Regions from separate parts of the Guptibacillus sedimenti genome, predicted to be linked through region 2. Evidence: a T-box and tRNA genes for the amino acid it is inferred to sense, from the RefSeq annotation. Region 2 holds a T-box; the other holds one or more tRNA genes.
The links. The T-box of region 2 lies ahead of pheS (phenylalanine--tRNA ligase subunit alpha). A T-box ahead of a tRNA ligase gene usually reads a tRNA of that ligase, here a tRNA-Phe.

Region 1 (4,422 bases), 260 kb from region 2:
TACAATTCGACCCAGGTTTAAGTAAACCTCTCGAACAACAATATACTCAATACGCATTTCTGCAGCATTCCATGCTTTACCAATGACATCATAAGTTAGTGAAATGTACGGAACAAGAAGTAATGGATATGCAAGCGAGATACAAACACCGTACATTAACAATCGCGCAAATGTTAGGTCTGTTACAAGTAAGAATACCGATGCATAAAGAATCAGCCCCCCATATAAGATTGCTTTTTTTCGAAACCTTGGTTTTATTAGACGGGTCGCCAAGTAATACGCTAAAAAGGACACTGCCGAGTTTACAAGTCCGAATGTACCGATAGCAAGTTCACTTTCCGTCGTTATAAAAACAAGAACGACGATAATAAAAATAAAAGTACCTTCTCTTATCCCTTGAAAAAAATGCGCGTGCAATATATTGAGCCAATCGGCATTCGCTTTTCTTTCTTGGAAAATTCGGGTAAATGAAAAGTTGCCTTTCGCAGATCGCCTTTCAAGAAAGAAACTTAAGATGACGGCTGCAAAAAACAAGGATAGTGAAACTCCAAAAATCACCTTATACCCCGTAAATGCTTCGAGACTGGAAATAATCACACCCGCAAAAATCGGACCAATCATACCTGCAAAAGAAGTTAGTAAGCCGAGAAAACCATTAAAAAAATCCCTCGTTTCTGGCTCAGTAATTTCAAATGTTAACACATTAAACGCTAGCCAATAAAAGCCAAACCCAATTCCAAGTAAGGATCCAAGTAAGACTAATAAATGACTCGCATTTTGACCTAAAGAAAGAACCGTTATATAAAAGAGGGCTAGAAAAATGACGCCTATTCGTAAGACGATCACTCTATCCATTTTCTTCGCCCACCTGCCTGCAAGAATAAAGGTAAGTGGCTGGCTAATAACAGCGGAAAGGTTATATATACCGATATCAGCAAACTCTCCGGATTGCTTCCACAAATACACATTCACAAACGTATTTGAAAGTGCAATGCTCAGGGCATATAAACCACCGATTGTTAGCAATAACAACAGATCTTTTGTTACTTCTATCTCACCAATCATATGTTTTATCACTTTCATTAGAAACTCCCCTTTTTTCATCCACCCTTATTTTGACTTAATTCTTCCTCGTTATGCGGAAGAATCAAAAAGGATAAACTATGTTTGAAAGGGGACTATGTATGTATTACTTTTTATATCGAACAGATTATCTGACTAAACAGCTACGTAACCAACTAATTCAAAGCATTGAAACTGTAGTAAATGAGGATAAATGTTCTTTTTTCATTTCTAAGATGACGCACTATTTCCTTATTAGTTATCGAAATAAAGAAGTGTCAATCACCTTATCTGATCAACAACTACTTGTAGGTTCACCTACCGACTTCGAAAATGGTTGTGATTTCACCGATTATTTAATAAATCATATCCTTTATCAATTAGGACCTATTTATACACTGATTGAATGAGAAATGAAAAGCCCCCAGCAAAGTGCCGAGGGCTAAGATAACCTATTTTATTTAGCTGCTTCGTAACGCTTAGCAACTTCATCCCAATTAACGACATTCCAAAATGCGCTAATGTAATCAGGACGTTTGTTTTGATACTTCAGGTAATAAGCATGCTCCCAAACATCTAATCCAAGGATTGGTGTAACACCTTCCATAACTGGAGTATCCTGGTTAGGGGTGCTTGTTACTTCAAGCTCTCCGCCTTTTACTACAAGCCAAGCCCAGCCTGAGCCAAAGCGACCAGCAGCAGCGTTAGCGAAATCTTCTTTAAAGCTTTCAAAGCTACCAAATTTCTTTTTAAGTGCTTCGCTTAAATCACCTGACGGCTCTCCGCCACCGTTAGGGCTAAGAAGTTGCCAGAAAAGTGAGTGGTTAGCGTGTCCGCCACCATTGTTACGAACAGCAGTGCGAATGCCTTCAGGAAGCGCATCTAGATTGCCAAGAAGTTCTTCAAGGCTTTTTGATGCGTGTTCTTCATGACCTTCGAGTGCACCATTTAGTTTTGTTACGTATGCGTTATGGTGCTTGTCATGGTGGATCTTCATTGTTTCTTCATCGATGTGTGGTTCTAGTGCATTATAGTCGTAAGGTAGTTCTGGTAGTTCAAATTTAGCCATTGTGAATCTCCTCCTCAAATATAATATGTAACTTGCTGTTAGGGCAACGTAAATTGCCACTTAAACATGATGACGTCACAAGTTTACATTAGCAGAATTGTCATGCGTTTTCAAATAATAAACATTTGAATGTCCGCAACACAGGTAAAGTTTCCCCTCATTATATGGAATTAAACATTTTAAATAAAAAAATCACTAATTAACAGTGGGAACTAGTACACTTAAAACATAAAAAAACTCGTCATTAAATGACGAGTGGGATCTTTATTGAGTGGTGGCTCCGGACGGAATCGAACCGCCGACACGAGGATTTTCAGTCCTCTGCTCTACCGACTGAGCTACAGAGCCAAATATGTATATCGTGTATTGTACATTTACTTTTAATAGTAATAACACCTTGTTATGAGTTTAGGTTGCCCCTAGGGGACTCCGATTAAATTTTAGCTTCGAGGTTTAATCGACGTAGTCAGAATTTAAAATTGGTTGCACCAAAGGCACTACCATTAAATTCTTTCGAAGAAGTAAATTCGACGTAGTCAGAATTTAAAATTGGTTGCGGGGGCAGGATTTGAACCTGCGACCTTTGGGTTATGAGCCCAACGAGCTACCGAACTGCTCCACCCCGCGACGATATAAATGTAATAATGCTTAACCTGCTTCAATATGCTGTGCACTGTTTCTTCCTCTACAAGATTAAGCTTCGATGTGTATCCGTCGAAACAACTCGATGTTGGTTCTTGGAAGTAACGCTCGTTGCTCCACCCCGCGACAATTTGAATGTAAGATACTGTGTAACCCATTATAGAAAAATGGAGGAGGAAGAGGGATTCGAACCCCCGCGGGCGACTAAGCCCCTGTCGGTTTTCAAGACCGATCCCTTCAGCCAGACTTGGGTATTCCTCCGATATGCATATGGTGGACCCTGCAGGACTCGAACCTGCGACCGGACGGTTATGAGCCGTCAGCTCTAACCAGCTGAGCTAAGGGTCCTTATGTAAATAGTGGGGCGGCTGATGGGAATTGAACCCACGAATGCCGGAATCACAATCCGGTGCGTTAACCACTTCGCCACAACCGCCATGACTAGTTATACTTTAAATGATATGGTAGCGGCGGAGGGGATCGAACCCCCGACCTCACGGGTATGAACCGTACGCTCTAGCCAGCTGAGCTACACCGCCATATGGCTCCACAGGTAGGATTCGAACCTACGACCGATCGGTTAACAGCCGATAGCTCTACCACTGAGCTACTGTGGAATATCTCTTAACGACAAGAACTAATATACCATATGATCAATTAAAGCGTCAATGCTTTTTGTGAATTAAATTTCATCACTTTGCAAATCAATCATGAAAATACTATATCACTCTTTCATTTCACCATCAAGATCTACAAAACGTAGACCAAAAATACGGTAATCATGATGGCCTGAAGAACCCCTTTCATAACTGCCCCCCCAAGGAAACCAAGTAAAGATCCTACACCAACTTGCACAGACTCTTTAAATGGTTTTCGATGAATCGCTAACTCTGCTACCACCGCTCCAATAAATGGACCAAGAATAATTCCCGCAAATGGAATAATAAACGGGCCGACTAACAAACCGATCGTACTCCCCCAAATCGCCGCTTTAGAGCCTCCATACTTTTTAACACCAAACAAATTACTCGCATAATCTGCTGCAAATAATAAAAGCGTGAGCATTACCTGAATGATCCAGAAAGATAATGTCATTGAACCAAAATCATAAAATATACCGTACAAAATAAAACCAGTATAAATAAATAAGACCGCTGGAATAATTGGGTAAATCAATCCAACAAATGCGATAATAAATGAGGCAACGATTAAAGACCAAAATAAAATATCCATACCTTCTCTCTCCCCTCTAACTGTAATCTATTTTATAGTAAATAGTATTTTCCTTCTATATAATATATAAAATCCCTGTGAAAATAAAAAGAAGCAGAGGCAATCCTCTGCTTCTATCGTTTACTCTTCTCCAATAACGGCTTCTGCGATATTTACCGCATGATCACCAATACGCTCAAGGTTACTGATGATATCAACAAAAACGATTCCAGCACTTCCAGTACATTCACCTTCATTTAGGCGAAGGATATGCTGTTTACGAAGTGTTCGTTCCATTTTATCAATTTTATCTTCCAGTTTCACAACTTCCTGTGCCTTCGCTATATCCCACTTATCAAGTGAATCAAAGGCTTCATGAAGTGCAGAAAGGGTTAGATTGAACATTTCATCAAGGTCTTGCATAGCAACGTCAGTCA
Region 2 (4,422 bases):
GATACTGCAGATGAGAACAACATCCCTTATCAGTTTGACTCCATTGCAGGTGGAGGTACGGACTCAGGAAAAATTCACTTAACAGCAAACGGTGTACCTGCTCTTTCGATCACGATTGCAACACGCTACATTCATACACACGCAGCGATTCTCCATCGTGATGATTTTGAAAATGCGGTTAATTTAATTGTTGAAGTGATTAAAAAGCTTGATGCTGATAAAGTAAAAGAAATTATTTTTAATTAAACACAAAATCCGGTGGCCTTGGCCACCGGATTTTGCTCGTTAATTTACACCCTGAGCCATGTAAGAGAGCATCTGCTCTCGTTCATTTTCAGGTGCTTCTTTCCATAGGATTTCAAAAAGAACACCTAGTCCAGGGAGCATTTTCTCTTCGCCACTTTGGATGGCATCGAGGATCGTCGCTTCAATCTGTTCCTCGTTGTTGCCATTAATATTGGCGAGAATTGCTTTTCGTAAGTTAAGGTCCATGCTTTCCACCTCACCTTTCTCATTCGCTTGTTCGATCAAGCATCATTAGTATGAGCGAATGCAATAAATTTCATGAGTACTATTGGAATCTTCCCATTTAACCCTTTATAATAGAAACATTGAAAACTGAAGGAGAGCATAATGATTATTGAATCCGCAAAAAATCAAAAAGTAAAAGATTGGAAAAAACTCCAAACGCGTAAGGGGAGAGAGAAAGCTCAAAGCTATCTCATTGAAGGACCGCATATCGTTGAAGAGGCGGCGAAGTTTGAAGCGCCAATTATTGAAGTGATTGTAACGGAAGGCAATGATGTATCTATCTATCCGTTTAAAGAACGTCCTGTTGTGTATACTGTAACTGAGAAAGTGATGCAAGAATTAACGGATACCGAAACACCGCAGGGAATCATGGCAGTATGTGAAATGGTGGAACCTCATTTCCCAAGTGCAGGGAGATTCTTGCTCCTTGATGCAATACAAGATCCAGGTAATTTAGGAACAATGATCCGTACAGCGGATAGTGCTGGCTACGACGGCATTCTTCTTGGGCATGGAACAGTAGATGCTTATAATAGTAAAGTACTCCGTTCTACTCAGGGGTCTATCTATCACCTCCCTGTAAAAAAAGCAGATCTTGTAGAAGAAGTGCAAAAGTTCAAAGAGCTTAACATGCCGATCTACGCCACAGAAGTGAGTGGAGGAACTCCTTATGATGATTTAAAAGGACGTTCTCAGTTTGCAGTTATTCTAGGGAATGAAGCAAATGGGGTATCGGAAGAGCTTCAAAAACTTGCTGATGAGAAGATATATATCCCGATTTATGGAAAAGCGGAGTCGCTGAATGTCGCTGTCGCCGCAGGGATTTTGATGTACGGGCTGCTTCCTTCATAATTGCACTTGCAGATGTAGCGTTTTTTTTCTATAATTAAAAGCAACTTATATATAATAAAAACAATGATAGAGAGTAGTAAGCTACCACTGCCTATTTAGGGAGGAAATGCCGTGACTGGAAGCATTTCTATAGGAACGTTGCTGAATTCACTCTGGAGTTGCCGCTTTGTTCGTACGAAAGCGGATCGGTTTACAAGCCGTTATTCTTTGCTTAAGGCCAATAGTGTAAATCTATCGGTGAATTAGGGTGGTACCGCGAAATCAAATCTTCGCCCCTTGCTGGGGAGCGAGGATTTTTTTATTGCCTAAAGGAAGCAACATAAATATGAAGTGGAGGTTGAAATGATGCAAGAACGTTTACAAGCGTTAAAAGAAGAAGCACTGTTAGAAATAAAGAAAGCTTCTTCCATGAAGGAAGTACAGGATATCAAAGTGAAGTTTCTTGGGAAAAAAGGACCGATTACGGAGATTTCCAAAGGGATGGGACAATTGTCAAAAGAAGAGCGTCCTAAAATGGGGCAGCTCGTTAATGAAATACGAACTGCGATTTCAGATCAACTTGAGGAGGAAATTGCTCGTCTCGAAAAAGCAGCCGTAGAAGAAAGATTAAAGAAAGAAACGATCGATGTTTCACTTCCAGGTCGTCCTGTGAAGAGAGGAAACCATCATCCATTAACAAGGGTCATTGAAGAAATCGAGGATTTGTTTCTTGGTATGGGCTTCTCGATTGCAGAGGGACCGGAAGTTGAAACAGACTATTATAATTTTGAAGCGCTAAACCTTCCGAAAGATCATCCGGCTCGTGATATGCAGGATTCCTTCTATATTACTGAAGAAACGCTTTTACGTACGCATACATCACCGATGCAAGCAAGAACAATGGAGAAGTTAAATGGCGAAGGGCCAGTAAAAATTATTGTGCCAGGAAAAGTTTATCGACGTGATACGGATGACGCAACACACTCTCATCAATTTATGCAAATCGAGGGACTAATGGTTGGTGAGAATGTCCGCATGAGTGACTTAAAAGGGGTGCTTCAATCTTTCGCTAAGAAAATGTTCGGAGAAGAGCGAGAAATTCGTCTTCGTCCTAGTTTCTTCCCTTTTACTGAGCCGTCCGTAGAAATGGATATTTCCTGCTTTAATTGTGGTGGGGATGGCTGTTCTGTCTGTAAGGGAACTGGTTGGATTGAAATTCTTGGTGGCGGTATGGTGCACCCTAACGTGCTTCGTATGTCAGGATTTGATCCAGAGAAAGTGACTGGTTTTGCATTTGGAATGGGGCCAGAGCGAATTGCGATGCTAAAGTATGGCATTGATGATATCCGTCATTTCTATACAAATGACAGTAGATTTATTAAACAATTTAACTCACTATAGAACGATTGTTAGGAGGAGAATAAATGCTTGTATCAATGAATTGGCTACAGCAATATGTAGATTTAGATAGTTACTCAGCTGATGAACTGGCAGACCTGATCACAAAAGGTGGTATTGAGGTTGAGACAGTTGAACAGCTTAATAAAGGAATTAGCGGAGTGGTGATTGGTCACGTTCTTGAATGTCAGCAACATCCTGATGCTGACAAACTTAATATTTGTAAAGTTGAGATCGGTGAGGAAGAACCAGTCCAAATTATTTGCGGAGCACCAAATATTGCACAGGGTCAATATGTTGCCGTTGCGAAAGTTGGGGCTGTACTTCCAGGCAATTTCAAAATTAAGAAAGCAAAACTACGTGGAGAAGCTTCTCATGGGATGATTTGCTCGCTACAAGAACTTGGAATCGAAAGTAAATTGGTTTCGAAGGAATATGCTGATGGAATCTTTGTATTTAGTGAAGATGTGACACCTGGGGAAGATGCCCTTGAATATTTAAACCTTCATGATGAAGTTCTTGAGCTGGGTCTTACACCGAACAGAGCGGATGCGATGAACATGATTGGTGTCGCATATGAAGTAGGTGCGGTATTGAATCGTTCGATTGAACTTCCGTCACCAGAGCTTGTTCGCTCAGATGAAGACGTAGAAGGCTATGTGTCAGTTCGTGTAGAAAATGAAGGGGATAATCCTTATTACGGGGCTACCGTTATTAAAGACGTAACGATAAAACCTTCGCCACAGTGGCTTGTGAATCGTCTTGTTTCTGCTGGTATTCGTCCGATTAATAATGTTGTTGATATTACAAACTATGTTCTACTTGAATATGGTCAGCCGCTGCACGCGTTTGATTATGATCGCTTTGGATCAAAGGAAGTCGTTATCCGCCGAGCAACTGAAGGTGAAAAAATTGTCACTCTTGATGATGTGGAACGGTCGCTTTCAAGTGAACACCTTGTCATAACCAATGGGTCAACCCCTGTTGCGGTTGCTGGTGTAATGGGTGGAGCTGACTCTGAAGTGCAAGAGGATACGACAACGATCCTACTTGAAGCCGCTTATTTTAATAGTAAGCTTGTCAGAAAGTCATCGAAAGACCTCGGACTCAGAAGTGATTCAAGTGCTCGTTTCGAAAAAGGAATTGACCGTAATCGCGTTGTTGGCGCAAGCGAACGTGCTGCTCAGCTTATTCAAGAAATTGCTGGAGGCACAGTTCTTAAAGGCATTGCTGAGCAAGGTGCTCGTACAATTGAAGCTCTTGACGTTAGCATTGAAGTAAATCGAATTAATCAAGTTCTAGGAACAGAAATTACTGAAACAGAAGTTGCTGCAATCTTTGAGCGTTTGCAATTCTCTTATCAAAATTTTGGTGGCACGTTTACGGTTCAAGTACCACCACGTCGCCCGGATATTACAATTTCAGAGGATTTAATCGAAGAAGTAGGACGTCTTTACGGATATGATAATGTTCCTGCAACGTTACCTCTTACAGAAAGTACACCTGGTCAGTTGTCAGAATATCAAGGGAAACGCCGCCATGTTCGCCGCACGCTTGAAGGTGCAGGTCTATACCAAACGGTAACGTATTCACTTACTTCACCATCAAAGCGCCATTTCTTCTCTGATGAGTCAGTAGAAGCTGTTCGTCTGGCGATGCCAA

Region 1: it encodes a tRNA-Phe, which carries the amino acid that the T-box ahead of pheS (phenylalanine--tRNA ligase subunit alpha) is inferred to sense. The anticodon was not compared.

Annotation. Positions count from the first base shown of each region.
Region 1 covers NZ_JAQQWV010000001.1:1,443,234-1,447,655, reverse strand. Annotated here, with positions in the region: gene PQ578_RS07105 (MFS transporter) at 1-1,083, opposite strand, end outside; gene PQ578_RS07100 (hypothetical protein) at 1,185-1,472, shown strand; gene PQ578_RS07095 (superoxide dismutase) at 1,520-2,131, opposite strand; tRNA gene PQ578_RS07090 (tRNA-Phe) at 2,404-2,479, opposite strand; tRNA gene PQ578_RS07085 (tRNA-Met) at 2,682-2,758, opposite strand; tRNA gene PQ578_RS07080 (tRNA-Ser) at 2,942-3,034, opposite strand; tRNA gene PQ578_RS07075 (tRNA-Ile) at 3,045-3,121, opposite strand; tRNA gene PQ578_RS07070 (tRNA-His) at 3,134-3,209, opposite strand; tRNA gene PQ578_RS07065 (tRNA-Met) at 3,236-3,312, opposite strand; tRNA gene PQ578_RS07060 (tRNA-Asn) at 3,316-3,390, opposite strand; gene PQ578_RS07055 (DUF456 domain-containing protein) at 3,524-4,006, opposite strand; gene PQ578_RS07050 (Na/Pi cotransporter family protein) at 4,127-4,422, opposite strand, start outside.
Region 2 covers NZ_JAQQWV010000001.1:1,188,120-1,192,541, forward strand. Annotated here, with positions in the region: gene PQ578_RS05765 (M42 family metallopeptidase) at 1-246, shown strand, start outside; gene sspI (small acid-soluble spore protein SspI) at 286-492, opposite strand; gene PQ578_RS05775 (TrmH family RNA methyltransferase) at 631-1,383, shown strand; T-box leader at 1,438-1,663, shown strand; gene pheS (phenylalanine--tRNA ligase subunit alpha) at 1,729-2,763, shown strand; gene pheT (phenylalanine--tRNA ligase subunit beta) at 2,787-4,422, shown strand, end outside.